One region of the Nocardia sp. CA-290969 genome, then DNA from elsewhere that is predicted to be linked to it. Evidence: predicted binding sites of a transcription regulator. Region 1 holds the regulator's gene; the other holds the start of a gene.
What was found. Region 1 encodes LexA, which represses DNA repair genes until DNA is damaged. Its sites were predicted from a motif close to CGAACANNTGTTCG; they were not measured.
Positions count from the first base shown of each region.

Region 2: a site for LexA is predicted at 5,837-5,850, ahead of ACQEVO_RS06675 (alpha-ketoglutarate-dependent dioxygenase AlkB). Genes of this name have one in related genera too.

Region 1 covers NZ_JBNJNJ010000001.1:1,220,966-1,228,607, reverse strand. Annotated here, with positions in the region: gene hrpA (ATP-dependent RNA helicase HrpA) at 1-2,572, shown strand, start outside; gene nrdR (transcriptional regulator NrdR) at 2,865-3,332, opposite strand; gene lexA (transcriptional repressor LexA) at 4,342-5,058, shown strand; gene ACQEVO_RS05805 (histone deacetylase) at 5,134-5,880, shown strand; gene ACQEVO_RS05800 (helix-turn-helix domain-containing protein) at 6,056-6,973, opposite strand; gene ACQEVO_RS05795 (SDR family oxidoreductase) at 7,084-7,642, shown strand, end outside.
Region 2 covers NZ_JBNJNJ010000001.1:1,411,007-1,418,648, reverse strand. Annotated here, with positions in the region: gene carA (glutamine-hydrolyzing carbamoyl-phosphate synthase small subunit) at 1-214, opposite strand, end outside; gene ACQEVO_RS06705 (transporter) at 211-705, opposite strand; gene ACQEVO_RS06700 (dihydroorotase) at 705-2,045, opposite strand; gene ACQEVO_RS06695 (aspartate carbamoyltransferase catalytic subunit) at 2,198-3,154, opposite strand; gene pyrR (bifunctional pyr operon transcriptional regulator/uracil phosphoribosyltransferase PyrR) at 3,151-3,795, opposite strand; gene ACQEVO_RS06685 (SAM-dependent methyltransferase) at 3,973-4,815, opposite strand; gene ACQEVO_RS06680 (TetR/AcrR family transcriptional regulator) at 4,886-5,527, shown strand; gene ACQEVO_RS06675 (alpha-ketoglutarate-dependent dioxygenase AlkB) at 5,872-6,498, shown strand; gene ACQEVO_RS06670 (TetR/AcrR family transcriptional regulator) at 6,513-7,082, opposite strand; gene ACQEVO_RS06665 (quinone oxidoreductase family protein) at 7,167-7,642, shown strand, end outside.

The DNA of each region.
Region 1 (7,642 bases):
GGAGGCGCACCGCACGGGCTGCCTGGCCGATGTGCTGGTGATCGTGGCGGCACTGTCGATCCAGGATGTCCGCGAGCGACCGGCCGATCAGCAGCAGGCCGCCGATACCGCGCATGCCCGATTCAGCGTGCCGAATTCGGATTTCCTGGCCTATCTGCGGCTGTGGGAGTACCTCTCCGGTCAGCGGCGGGCCTTGTCGGCCAACCGGTTCCGCCGGATGTGCCGGGAAGAGTTCTTGCACTATCTGCGGATCCGGGAGTGGCAGGACCTCTACGGTCAGTTGCGCACCATCACCAAAGGCATGGGCTGGTCGCTCCACGATCGCAGCGCCGAAGCGGGCTCGCCCCGGCCGGTCCGGGGTGAGAACGCCGACGCTCCCGCCCGTTCCCGGCGGCGACGCGGCGACCGTCCGGGGAAGCCCGCAGGGGACTCGGGCGGCGGCGGTGGCGAGATCGCAGTCGTCGCGATCCGGGCGCAGGGCCCGCGCCCGGTCGACGAGATGACTCCGGATACCGACCCGTGGGATCCGACCGCGATCCACCAGGCGCTGTTGTCCGGGATGTTGTCGCATATCGGTGTCCGCGAGGCCGAATCCCGGGAATTCCTGGGCGCGCGCAATGCCAAATTCATGATCTTCCCCGGCTCGGCGCTGGCCAAGAAACCGCCGCGCTGGGTGATGGCGGCGGAGCTGGTGGAAACGTCGCGGCTGTGGGGCCGGATGGCGGCGCGGATCGAACCCGAATGGGCCGAACGGCTCGCCGGGGATCTGGTGAAACGCACCTACTCCGAACCGCACTGGTCGTCGAAGCGCGGTACCGCCCGCGCCTACGAACGGGTGACCCTCTACGGTGTCCCGCTGGTCACCGGCCGGCCGGTCGACTACGGCCGGATCGATCCGGAAATCACCCGGGAGCTGTTCCTGCGGCATGCCCTCGTCCAGGGCGAATGGCAGACGCGGCACGAGTTCTTCCATCGCAACCGTTCGCTGCTCGAGGATATCGCCGACCTGGAGCACCGGGCCCGGCGGCGCGACATCCTGGTCGACGACGAGGTGCTCTTCGAGTTCTACGATCGGCGTGTCCCGGCCGATATCGTCTCGGTCCGGCATTTCGACACCTGGTGGAAAACGGCCCGCCGAGAGGACCCGCACCAGCTCGATTTCACCATCGACGCCGTGGTCAACGAAGGCGCCGACCGGCTCGACCCGGCCGCGTTCCCCGACACCTGGCGCCAGGGCGAGCTGTCCTTCCCGCTCACCTACCAGTTCGAGCCGGGACAGGCCGACGACGGTGTGACGGTGCGGATTCCCGTCGCTCAACTGGCCCACGTCCGGGCGGTCGGCTTCGATTGGCTGGTGCCCGGTATGCGCGCGGAACTCGCCGCCGGCCTGATCAAGACTCTGCCCAAACACCTGCGGCGGGCCGTGGTACCGGCCCCGGATTTCGCCGCGGCCGCGCTCGCGGCACTCACTCCCCGCGCGGAGCCGTTGCGCACCGGACTGGCTCGGGAACTCACCCGGCTGGCCGCAACACCCATCGCCCCGGCCGATCTGGACCCGGCGGCGTTACCCGACCACCTCCGGATGACCTTCGCCGCCGTCGATACCGACGGCCGGGTCCTGGATACCAGCAAAAGCCTCGCCGAGCTCAGAACCAGGCTGTCCGACCAGGTTTCGGCGTCGGTGGCCGCGGCCACCGCGGGTGCCGAGCGGGCACCGGCCACCGTATGGACCTCGGAATCGCTGGGTGCGCTGCCGGCCACGGTGCGCCGGGAGGTCGGCGGCCAGCCGATCACCGGGTATCCCGCCTTGGTTCCGGAAGCCGGCGGTGTGGCGGTCCGGGTACTGAAAACACCCGCCGAACAGGCGCGCGCCATGCGCGCCGGGACCCGCGCCTTGGTGCTGGCCGCGATCCCGACCTCGGTGCGTGCGGTCACCGCGGGCCTGTCACCGGCGGATCGGCTGGTGCTGAGCCAGAATCCGTACGGCTCGGTGGACGCACTCGTCGAGGATTGCCGCGCCGCGGCCGCCGACCAGCTCATCGCCGCCGCCGGCGGACCGGTACGCGACCCGGATCGATTCGATCGGCTCGTGGCGGCGATCCGGCCGAAATTCAACGACGTGGTGGCCCGCCTGGTCCGCCTGCTGGTTCCGGTGCTGGCCGCGGCCCATGAGGTTTCGGCCGCGCTCCCGGGGGTGCGGGAATCCGATATCGCCGCCGATGTCCGCGATCAGCTGGCAGACCTCGTTTTCGACGGATTCGTCTCGGAGTGGGGCCCGGGGCGGTTGCGGGAACTCCCCCGCTACCTCAGGGGCGCCGCCGAACGGCTGGCGGCACTGCCCGGTTCGGCCGATCGCGACCGCCGTGCCATGGCGGAGGTCGACGCGGCGGTCACCGTCTACAACCAGTTGCTCGCCGGATTACCGGAATCGCGGCGGTCCGCGCCGGAGGTCACCGAGCTCTGGTGGATGATCCAGGAACTACGGGTCAGCCTGTTCGCGCAGCGGCTCGGCACCCCGTATCCGGTGTCGGTGAAGAGGATTCAGAAGGCGGCCGCCGCTATTCGGCGCTGATCACAGCCGACGCCGTGCGGTTCCGGGTGCTCCGGCCCACGGCACCGAATCCCTCTGCGGCTGTGCGGTGCGGAGGAATCGACCCGATGCGCGGGGCTCCGGAGTCTCCGGTCCGGTAAGAGTGCCCTGGTCTTCAGCACCGTCGCCGCCGGACCGCAGCGGCCGGTCGGCGCATATCCCGCCGACGTCGCAGAGAGCCGACCCGACTCCTACACGACCACATACGTACAGCGGGTGCCCCGGCGAACGTTGTGCAACGCCGAGCGGATACCCACCCGGCGGCTGCACCGGATCACTCGCCGCCGACTACCGCGGCACGCGCCCGGCGGATCTCCCGGATCTCGCGTTCGAAATCCTCGGCCGAGGTGAACGATCGATACACCGAGGCGAAACGCAGGTACGCCACCTCGTCCAACTCGCGTAGCGGCCCGAGTATCGCCAGGCCGACCTCATGGCTCGGCACCTCGGGCGATCCCTTGGCCCGCACCGCGTCCTCCACCTGCTGGGCCAGCAAGTTCAGCGCGTCGTCGTCGACCTCGCGGCCCTGACAGGCCCGGCGCACCCCGCGGATGACCTTCTCCCGGCTGAAGGGTTCGGTGACCCCGCTGCGTTTGACGACCGACAGGATCGCCGTTTCCACGGTGGTGAAGCGACGGCCGCATTCGGGGCATGAGCGTCTGCGGCGAATGGCGGCGCCCTCGTCGGCCAGTCGCGAGTCGACGACCCGGGAGTCGGGGTGTCGGCAGTACGGGCAATGCATCCGGGGTCCTTCGTCGCTGCGAACGCTCGCGGCCGAACCGGCGGCGGTCGCGGGTCCGGCGAGCGCTGGCACCGGGTGGCTGCCCGGTGCCGGGTGGGCCGGTGGCAGGCACCGGCTCATCTGCATAACACATCGAGGATACCGGCACGGGGTGTGCCGTGGTTTCGCTCACCCCGGGACCGCGCCTGGACCCGGCCACGAGCTACCGGATCCCGGATCCCGCGCCGGCGGCCGGCGGCACCGCCACGGCCGGTATTCCGGCCGGAACGGGGGCAGGTTGGGGTTCGGGTGCCCGCAGATGCGCGAGGGCGAGGAAACCGGTCACGACGGCGGCCGTGATCACTGCCGTAAGGGCCGTCGCCGCGAAACCGGCGCGGGCGCGCTGGACGAGCTCGTCCGGAACAGGCGCGACCGCAGGGCCCCGGCGAGCCGGGGACCGCACGGGTTCCACGCGGGCAGCGGCGCGACGACGGCCTGGTGCGCCCGCCTGCGTGCCGGAACGCGATCCCACTACCGCACGACCGCCGGACCCCGCCGCCGGCCGTGCCATCCCGGTACAGGGCCGGGCGGCACGGCCGGCGACCGGCATCGGTGACCCGCCACCATCCGGATGCCCCGTTCCGGTCTCCCCCGGCGGGATCGGAACGAGTGCCGGACGTGCGGTGGCGTCTTCCCACGCACCGGTGCCGGTCACGCTGATCGCAGTGTTCATCGGATGGACCTCCGTGCTGGTCGCTTCGCGGAACCTCGGCTGGATTCGATCAAATGTTCGACGAACTGATGTTCGAATTTCTACCATGCGAAGGAGCCGTTGTCAGTAGCAACGCCGGACATACCTCGAACAGATGTTTGATAGATCGCAACGCTCGGACTAGATTCACTGCCACGGTATGAACTTCGGGCACCTCCGGCGCGGAGCCACCACCAGGAGTGGTCCGCCGGACGCGAAGACCGACGAGAAAGGGCGGTTGTGGTGAGCCAATCAGACGACACGGGTGACGGAGCCGATATCGGTGCCGGCCCCGAACCGGTGGCGACCGGGGCGGATCTCACCGTGCGTCAGCGCAAGGTGCTCGACGTGATCCGATCCTCGGTGAGCATGCGCGGCTATCCGCCCAGCATCCGCGAGATCGGCGACGCCGTGGGGCTGAACTCGACCTCGTCGGTCGCCCACCAGCTGCGCACACTGGAGCGCAAAGGCTATCTGCGCCGCGACCCCAACCGCCCCCGCGCCGTGGACGTCCGCGGAATGGACGAGGCCGTGCGTTCGGTGACGACCCTGGCTCCTGCCGACGGCGCGGTCGCCGCCGACACCGTCGCACGCGCCGAGGACGGCGGCACAGACCAGCCCGTCCCCACCTACGTCCCGGTGCTGGGTCGCATCGCCGCCGGTGGCCCGATCCTGGCCGAACAGGCCGTGGAGGATGTGTTCCCGCTCCCGCGTGAACTGGTCGGCGACGGATCGCTGTTCCTGCTGAAGGTCGTCGGTGAATCCATGGTCGACGCCGCCATCTGCGACGGTGACTGGGTGGTGGTCCGGCAGCAGAACGTGGCCGACAACGGCGATATCGTCGCGGCCATGCTCGACGGCGAGGCCACCGTCAAAACTTTCAAGCGCAGCGGTAAGGATGTCTGGCTGATGCCGCACAACCCGCTGTTCGAGCCGATCCCGGGTAACGACGCCCGGATCCTGGGCAAGGTCGTGACGGTGATCCGCAAGATCTGAGCGGACCGGCGTGGCACGGTGCGCGGGTGTACACGGCGCTCACCGCGGGATACCGGAGCGAGGTGGTGAGAACCGTTGAGCAGGCAGACCGTTGTCGTCGCGAGGCCACGCACCGATGCCGATCTCGCGGCCACACCCGGCCTGGTGTGGTACGCGGCCTACGGGTCGAATGCGAATCCGGACCGGCTGGGCTGCTATCTGTCCGGTGATGTTCCCGATGGCGCCGTCGGCGCACCGGTCACCACGCCTGCGAGCGAGTCCGTCTCCGGCCGGTCGCCGCTGCGCGGCTGCCGGGACCGGACTCCGCCCGCGCGGTCGATCGGCATGGTCCTGCCCGGGTTGCTCTATTTCGCGACCCGCTCGGCGATCTGGTCCGGCGGGCGCGCCTTCTACGATCCGGCGACGCCCGCCGAAACTCCGGCGCACGCATATCTGCTCACCCGGGGCCAGTTCAGTGATATCGCCGCGCAGGAGATGTACCGCCCCGCGGGTACCGACCTCGATCTGACCGAGGTCCTGCGGACCGGCCGCGCCCACCTCGGCCCCGGTCGTTACGAAACCCTGGTGTGTCCCGGCTCTTTTCAGGGCGTACCCATCGTTACCTGCACAGCCGGCCGCAGGTGGCGCGACCTGCCCGGTAACCCGCCCGCACCGGCGTATCTCCGCCGGATCGGCATCGGACTGCGCGCGGCGCATCGCTGGTCGGTCACCGAGACCGCCGGCTACCTGGCCAGCCGCCCGGGCGCGGCGGGACAGTGGACCCCGGAAGCTGTTGCCGGGCTCCTTTCGGACGCAGATCCACCGACGCCGCCGGCGCGCTGAGCGGTGATACCGGCGAAGCCTCCTGACACAGCCCCGCCGACGGGTCGGCCTACCGCGACCCGCGCCTGACCGGACACCTCGGCGCGGGCCGCGCCGGAGCGGCCGGTCCCCGTGGGCAACAGTCCGGACAGCAGCGCATCCCGGTGGCGCCGAACGCGCGCAGATTCAATGATCCTCAGCGATGCGCTCGGCGACCCGCTGTCCGGGTGGTTTCGGTATCCCGCGGGCCGCCCCATTCGAACGCCGCCGAAACCGCACGGGCTCCCGCCCGGATGAGCCGGGCATAACGTGCCCGGTCGGCCGGTCCCACCTCCGCGCGCAGCGGACCCAACTGCACTTCGTAGGGCGTTTCCGCGCCCCGGTACACCGGTGCGGAGATGTAGCTCACCGGAAGCGCGTGCGGCGCTTCGAGATCCGCCGCGGTGTAGGCGCGTGCGGTCAGCCGGGCGAGCTGACGCAAGAGTTTCGCGCGCAGCGCCGGCTGCAGGAGTTCGGCACCGAGCGCGCCGAGGAGTTCGGTGAGCACGTCGACCAGTCCGGCGTCGTCGTCCTCGGGCCGGAACATGGCGAATCCGTACGCGGTAACGAAATCCAGCAGCTCGCGGGCTCCGGCCTGGTTCCTCGCCGAGCCGAGCCAGCGGTCACGTTCGGCGGCCGGCCGCCACGGCATCACCGCGGCACCGGCCGGATACGCCAGCGGGATCGACTGTCCCACCGACAATCCGGGCACGACCGGCGCGTTGGCGTACTGTTTGGCGACGAGGGTGAGTCGGTCGCCGGCGATCCGGCTCAGCGTCGCCCCACATCCGGCCGCCTCCGCCAGGGCCGCCAGTTCCGCACCCACGGCCGCGTCGGTACCCGGGGTTTCCGCGGTGGTGAGCCGCGTCAAGGCCGGCCCCAGCCGGTAGGCGCGGCTCGCGTCGCGCACGACCCACTGCGCCACGGACAGTTCGGCGAGTACGGCGGTCACCGTGGCGCGGGCCAGTGACAGCGCGTCGGCGATCTCGGACACCGTACGCGCCCGGGGCGATTCCCGGAGTAGCTCGACCACCGCCACCACCCGCCGGGTGGGCGGGGAACCCGATGCCGCCATCTGTCACCGCTCCCTTGTCGCCCGCGCTGCCGGGCCCTACACTGCATCGACTATTCGTTGGTACTTCGTCGAATAGTCGTCATCAGCCTAGTCGACCTCAGGAGAAGACCATGATTCTGGACAGGTTCCGGCTCGACGACCGGGTAGCCGTGGTGACCGGCGCCGGCCGCGGTCTGGGGGCCGCGATCGCCCTGGGTTTCGCCGAGGCCGGCGCGGACGTCGTGATCGCCGCGCGTACCGAATCCGATCTCGAATCGGTCGCCGGACAGGTCCGCGAACTCGGCCGCCGGGCGCATATCGTGGCGGCCGACCTCGCCGACCCCGCGGCCTGCGCGGCGCTGGCGGAAGCCGCCGCCGCGGAGTTCGGCCGGCTCGATATCGTGGTCAACAATGTCGGCGGCGCGCTGCCGAAACCCCTGCTCGACACCTCCCCGGACAATCTGACGCAGGCGTTCGATTTCAATGTCGCCAACGCGCACGCCCTGGTCCGGGCGGCCGTCCCCCTCATGCTGGACACCGCCGGCGGCGGTTCGATCATCAATATCACCTCGACGATGGGCCGGCTCCCGGGCCGGGCGTTCGCCGCCTACGGCACCGCCAAAGCCGCGCTGGCGCACTACACCCGGCTGGCCGCGATGGATCTGTGCCCGCGGATCCGGGTCAACGCCA
Region 2 (7,642 bases), 190 kb from region 1:
CCTCGTCGTTCCAGCCGGTGTTGCCGATCTGCGGGGCCGTGGCCACCACGATCTGCCGGTGGTAACTCGGATCGGTGAGGGTTTCCTGATAGCCGGTCATGGCGGTGCAGAACACTGCCTCGCCGAGGGTCTGTCCGACCGCGCCGTAGGCGGTACCGCGGAAGACCCGCCCGTCCTCGAGGACCAGGGCCGCGGCTGTTGTCGTATTCGTCATTCGTCATCTCCCGTCGTTGCCCGCGCCCAGGCCGGATACACCGTTTTGTCGTCGCCGCGGAACCCGGTGTCGATCTCGGTTCCGGTCGGCAGGGTCCAGCGGATCACCAGCACGCCGCCCTCGGTCATCACCTTGCCCGCGTGCCCGCGTTCGGTCCGGATGGCGGTGATGGAGTCCTCCGGTATCCAGATCGGCGTGGCGCCGTCGCGGTCCAGCAGGATCCCTTGTTCGAAGCGGGTCAGTTCCGCTGTCGCCCGGTATCCCAGATCGCCGACCGCTATCCGGTCCTGCCAGCTCGGCGCCATGGTGCTGCCCAGGTAGAGGCCGGTGGTCGGTGGCAGGATCCGGGCGCCGGTCGCGGCCGGTACCGGCGGCAGCTCACCGATCCGGTCCTGCTGCCGGGCCGCGCGATTACGCCAGCCCCGGTACATCAAGAAGACCGCCAGCGCCCACAGCAGCACGCACAGGACTACCCAGAGCGTCCGTTCCATCAGCGGCCTCCCACCAGTGAGCCCGGTGCGGCGGCGATACCGTCGCGCGCGGTGATCCGGCCACGCAACAGTGTCGTGGTCACCCGTCCGGGCAGCGTCATCGACTGAAAGGGCGTATTGCTCGCGATACTCGCCAGCTGCTCGCCCGCGACCGTCCAGGTCGCGTCGGGGTCCACCACGACGAGGTTGGCCGGTTCGCCCACCTCGATCGGGCGACCCTGATCGTCGAGGCCGACGATCTCGGCCGGGCGTTCGCTCATCACCCGCGCCACGCCGCGCCAATCCAGCAGCCCGGGCCGCACCATGGTCTCCACCACGATCGACAGCGCGGTTTGCAGCCCGAGCATGCCGGGGCGGGCCGCCGCGAATTCGCAGCATTTGTCCTGTTCGGCGTGCGGCGCGTGGTCGGTGGCGACGCAGTCGACGATCCCGGCGGCCAGCGCCTGCCGCAGCGCCTCGGTATCGGAGCCCTCGCGCAGGGGTGGGTTCACCTTGTTCACCGCGTCATAGGTTTCCAGCCGGGCATCGGTGAGCAGCAGGTGATGCGGCGTGACCTCGGCGGTGATCGCGATCCCCTGATCCTTGGCCCATTTCACCAGCTCGACCGTGCCCGCGGTCGACGCGTGACAGATATGTACCCGCGCACCGGCGTCCCGGGCGAGCAGCGCGTCCCGGGCCACGATGGATTCCTCCGCGGCCCGCGGCCAGCCCGCGAGGCCCAGCCGGGCCGCCGTCGGGCCCTCGTGCGCGACCGCGCCCCGGGTCAGCCGCGGCTCCTCCGCGTGCTGGGCGATCAGTACGTCCAGCGACCGCGCGTACTCCAGCGCCCGCCGCATGATGAGCGGGTCGTGGACGCAGTGCCCGTCGTCGGAGAACATCCGGACCGCACTCGCGCCGGATGCCATGGTGCCCATTTCGGCGAGCTGCTCACCTGCGAGCCCGACCGTCACCGCGCCCACCGGATACACATCCACGAGCCCGACCTCCCGGCCACGCCGCCACACGTGATCGGTGATCACCTGGGTATCGGCGACGGGTGCGGTATTGGCCATGGCGAAAACGGCCGTATACCCACCGAGCGCCGCGGCGGCGGAACCGGATTCGATGGTCTCGGTGTCTTCCCGGCCGGGTTCCCGCAGATGGGTGTGCAGATCCACGAACCCGGGCAGCAGCACCTGTCCGTCGGCGGCGACGACCTCGGCACCGTCGGCGCTCAACTCGGGCCCGATCTCCCGGATCACCCCATCGGCGATCAGCACATCGACCGGATCACCCTCGCCGTAGAGCCGCACCCCGGTGATCAGAACGGTGGCAGCACCGGCATTCCCGCTCCCGCTCACGCTCACGCTGTGTCCATCGGGCGTGCGCGCGGGCCCTCCGTGGTTACGCTGCGCTGCCTCCTCCGGGCCTGACGCGCTCACGCTGTGTCCATCGGGCGTGCGCGCGGGCCCTCCGTGGTTACGCTGCGCTGCCTCCTCCGGGCCTGACGCGCTCACGCCGCGGCCTCCTGCACACCGACCAGCAGGCGGAACAGCACCGCCATACGCATGTGGACTCCATTCGTCACCTGTTGCAATACGGCGGCGCGCGGCGAATCCGCTACCGAGGAAGCGATCTCCATACCGCGCAGCATCGGGCCCGGGTGCAGTACCACGGCGTGCTCGTCGAGCAGCCCGACCCGCCGCTCGGACAGCCCGTAACGCACCGCGTACTCCCGCGCCGACGGGAAGAACCCGCCGTTCATCCGTTCCGCCTGAACCCGCAGCATGAGCACGGCGTCGGCGCCGGGCAGCTCGGAATCCAGATCCACCGACACCCGCACCGGCCAGTCCTCGACCCCCACCGGCAGCAGCGTGCGCGGCGCCACCAGCACCACTTCCGCGCCCAGCGTGGACAGCAGGAAGGCATTGGACCGGGCGACCCGGCTGTGCAGGATATCGCCGACGATCACCACGCGCCGCCCGGCGATATCGCCGAGCCGCTGCCGCAGCGTGAGGGCGTCGAGCAGGGCTTGGGTGGGGTGTTCGTGCATACCGTCACCGGCGTTGATCACCGCCGGCACCGCACTGCCCGACCGTCGCGACCAGCCCTCGAACCAGTGCGCGATCTGATGCGCCGCACCCGAGGCGGGATGGCGCACGATGAGCGCGTCGGCACCGGCGGCGTGCAGGGTGAGCGCGGTATCGCGCAGCGATTCCCCCTTGGCCACCGACGAACTGCTCGCGCTCACATTGATCACGTCGGCGCTCATCCATTTCCCGGCGACCTCGAACGAGACCCGGGTCCGGGTGGAGTTCTCGAAGAACACCGTCATCACCGTGCGCCCGCGCAGGGTGGGCAGTTTGCGGACCTCCCGGCCCAGCAGTGCTTGTTCGAACCGTTCCGCCTCGTCGAGCAGCGCGGTGGCCGCGTCGAGGTCCAGATCGGTGACCGTCAGCAGATGTCTCACTGTCCCTCCCCCTGATGCAGGAAGACGCCGTCGCGGCCGTCCTGTTCGCTCAGCAGCACCGAAACATCCTCGGTGCGCGCGGTGGGCACGTTCTTACCCACGAAATCCGCGCGGATCGGCAGTTCCCGGTGCCCCCGGTCGACGAGTACCGCGAGCTGCACGGCCCGCGGGCGGCCCAGATCCCGCAGGGCGTCGAGCGCGGAACGGACGGTGCGGCCGGAGAAGAGCACATCGTCGACCAGGACGACCAGCGCGTCTTCGACCCCGCCCTCGGGCACCGAGGTGCGCTCCAGCGGACGATGCGGTTTGCTGCGCAGGTCGTCGCGGTAGAGCGTGATATCGAGAGAGCCGAGCGCCGGGCGTACACCGGAGAATTCCTCGATCTTGTCGGTGAGCCGCGCCGCGAGCGTGGTGCCCCGGGTCGGGATCCCGATCAACACCACGCGAGGCGTCGCGGGCTCGCCCGAATCGAGGGCGGTGCGTTCGATGATCTGATGCGCGATCCGCGCGATGGTCCGGCCGACATCGGAGGGGGACAACAGTTCCCGTCCCGCCGCCACCCATTCCGGCGTATGCCGCTCAACGGGTGGCACCGCCTCGGCAGCGCCGGACGTGGTGGCCCGTTCTTCGGGCACAGCCATGCCGACCTCCTTCCCCGCCTCACCGGACGGTCCGTTAAAGGATGTCTTACGCCGAGCAGCCTATCAGCCCGCAAACGGCACTTTTCACCAGGTGAGGGCGCTGAACAACCTGTGAGCGCCGCCACTCTCACAGGGAGGCGCGTGCGGTGTGAGGACGGTTACCGCGCCGGGGTGCAGTCATTCCCGGACAGCCAGGACATGCCCGACAGTGGGGTCTCCACCCATGGCCCCCGGCCGCCCGTAGGGAGCGACGAGATCATCCCAGGCGCGGAAGGAGGTCTGCCAGCCGTGCGCGGCGAACCACGATTCCCCGTCGGGACCGAGCCCGTTCACCGGCCGCTCCCCCGGGGCCTCCTGGACGAGTTCGCGCAGTGCGCGGTAGCGGGGTTCGGCCGCGGCGACCTGGAAACGCCCGAGCCCGAACCGGCTGCCGGGCGCGGAGAGCCGGGTCGCGACGGCTGCCACCGCATAGGCGTCCACTCGCGGGAGGTAGCCGAGTACCCCCTCGTCGATCCACGCCGTCGGTAGGTCGGTGCGGAAACCCTGTGCCGACAGAACCCGGTCCCAATCGCCCCGTAGATCCGCCGCCACCACATGGCGCGTGCACACGGGCTGCGCCCGGTGGGCGGCCAGGACAGGTTCCTTGAAGGCGAACAGTTCGGGCAGGTCTACCTCGAAGAACGCGATGCCGCGCGGGAGGTCGAGCCGGAATGCCCGGGTGTCGAGGCCGGCGCCGAGCAGGACGATCTGCGCGCACCCGGCCGCGACGGCTTCCCGGATGTGATCGTCGACGCCTTTCACCGCGAGCGTGCGGCCGTCGTAGAACTGGCCGGCCAGTTCCACCAGGCGCGACCAGCGCTCTTCGTCGAAGGCGGGACGGGCGGCGGCGACGAAAGCCTCGGCCAGCGGATCGGCGTACAAACGGTCGGGCCGCGCGGTTTCGCGGACCCGGACCAGCGCGACCCCGAGAGCGGTCATCGCGACGCCGGCGGTGGGGATCGGGGCGGGCAATTCGGTCATCCTGAACCTCCTGGCTTTACTTACTTGCCGCCCGGCTAGTTAACCACCTCTTCGCACCGGCGGCGAGAATATGCGCCGCAAAAGATCACGGGACGAGCTTCGGGACAGCGCCCCCAGTAGGCTCCTGCCGCAGACCGTCGATCCCGAGGAGAAGCCGTTGGCCGCCCGGCGCAGCGATACCCGTGACCGCATCCGGGCGGTGGCGATGGAACTGTTCTCCGAACAGGGCTACGAGAAGACCTCGCTGCGCCAGATCGCCGAACACCTCGGTGTCACCAAAGCCGCGCTGTACTACCACTTCCGGACGAAGGAAGATATCGTCGCCAGCCTCTCCGACGACGTCCGGCGCGGTATCGACGAATTGATCACCTGGGCCGGGAACACGCCGCCCGGCCCGGCGCGCGCCGCCGAAATCCTCGACCGCTACGGCGCCCTGCTGCACAACACCGGCCGCGACATGGTGCGGTTCATGCACGAGAACCAGCCGGCCTTCCGGGAGCTGGGTTTCGGAGTCAGCCTGCGCTATCAGTTCCGGCTGATCGCCGATCTGATGACCGAACCCGAGCACGCACCCCTGGATGTCTTCCACGCCCGCCAGGCCCTGCTCGCCATCAGCTGGAGTACCGCGATGATGGGCGACCTTCCCCTGTCCGACGACGAATGTTTCGACGCGGCCGTCGCCGTCGCCCACGACATCCTGCGCCGACGCTGATACCTCCCGGCACAGAACGGCGGACGCGAAGTGGCGCGCTTCGATGACCCCTGAGCAGCCGGCAGCGGACGCCGCGTCGGGCAATGCCGGTTTCCGCGGCAGCGAACCCGGGCGTGACCGGCGGCGACGGCCGACGCCGGGCGTGCGCGATTTCGACTCGCCCGATCGAGGCGCCCGGAACCCGGCGCCGCACGGAGCCGGTTCCCCGACACCGAACTGCCGGGTGAAGCGACCGCCGCCCAGCGATACAGCCCTCGTGGCGACGACCGCCCGCGGCACGGCAGCCGGGCCGGCAGCCCTCGGCATTATCGAACGTATGTTCGGCGGTTCGCTAAGCTGATCTCATGCCGGCACCTCTGCAACGATCACTGCTCGACGGCTTCGGCGCGATCGAGCTGGAACCGCTGACGGGAATCCGCCGGACTCATCTCAGCGCGGGCGCCTGGGTGGATCTGCGCCCCGGCTGGCTGCGGGGCGCCGACGAACTCTTCGACCGCCTCGTCACGGCGGTACCGTGGCGCGCCGAGCAGCGGCCGATGTACGACCGCGTCGTGGAGGTACCGCGGCTGCTGTGTTTCTACGGCGAAACTTCGACGCTGCCGGATCCCGTCCTCGCCGAGGCTCGCAACGCGTTGAGCGACCATTACCGGGCGGAACTCGGCGAAGGGTTCACCACCGCCGGGCTGTGCTACTACCGCGACGGCCGCGACAGCGTGGCCTGGCACGGCGACACCCTGGGGCGCGGCGCCGTACACGACACCATGGTCGCCATCCTCACGCTGGGCGCCCCCCGGCCGCTACTCCTGCGGCCGCGCGCGGGCGGACCGAGCCTGCGTTTCCGGCCGGGTCACGGCGACCTGTTCGTCATGGGCGGGTCGTGCCAGCGCACCTGGGAACACGCCGTGCCGAAATCGCGGCAGGTGACCGGCCCGCGGATCAGCATCCAGTTCCGTCCGCACGGAGTGCGCTGAGCGCGCCGGAACTCCTACCGGGCGTGTAATACCGAATCCACCAGTTCCCGTACCGCCGCCAGCAATCGATCGGTTTCACCCGCACGGGCCAGCTCGGACACGGTCGCGCCGGCCAGTGCATCCAGCAGCAACCGGCCGACCGTTTCGGCGTCCAGGTCCGGCCGCACCTGCGCGAGCAGGTTCGTCATATGCTCCCGCCAGAACCGGTGCAATTCCTCGGTACGTGGATGCGGCGGCTCGGCCCGCAGGATCGCCATCAGCTCCAGATTGTCGACGACCAGACCGGCCATGGCCGCGAGAAAGGCACCCAGCCGGTCGGCCGCCGGAGCCCCCGGTCCCAGCGGCGGCGGGCCTTCGGCCACCCGCGCCCGCAAGGCCAGCGCCCGTTCGGCGACCATCTCGTGCAGTAGCCCGGCGCGGCTGCCGAAGCGATGGAAGATGGTCCCCTTCCCCACCCCCGCGGCGGCCGCGACCCGGTCCATGGTGACGCCCTCGGCACCGTGTTCGGCGAGCAGGGCGGCGGTCGCGTCGAGGATGGCGCGCCGGTTGCGGGCTGCGTCCGCGCGTTCCTTCGCGGGGGGCATGGCACCACCTTCGTTGACAAGTTGACCGACGGTCCATATCTTTACATGCAATAAGTGGACCATCAGTCAAGTTATGGAGTTCCAATGCAGGCAATCGTAATGACGGGTACCGGCGGACCCGAGGTCCTGGTGGCGCGCGAGGTCCCACGACCGCGCCCGGCCGCCGGAGAAATCCTGATCCGCGCCGCCGCGATCCCCGTCCTCTACCCCGAAACCCAGCTGCGCGCCGGCGCCTTCCCCATGGCCACGCCGCCGCCGGTGATCTTCGGCTTCCAGGCTGCCGGGGAAGTCGTCGAGGTGGGCGCCGGTATCGCGGCCGATCTCGTGGGCCGGCGCGTAGTGGTCTCCACCGACGGGTCCGGGTCCTATGCCGAGTTCGTCTGCGCGCCGGCGCAGAACGCGACACTCATCCCGGACGAGGTATCCGCCGAGGACGCGGCCGCTGCGATCATGAGCGGTTCGATCGCGTTGACCCTGCTGAATACGGCGAAGCTGACCGGGTCGGAGACGGTCGTGGTCGAGGCCGCGGCGACCGGAGTGGGCAGCTATCTGATCCAGCT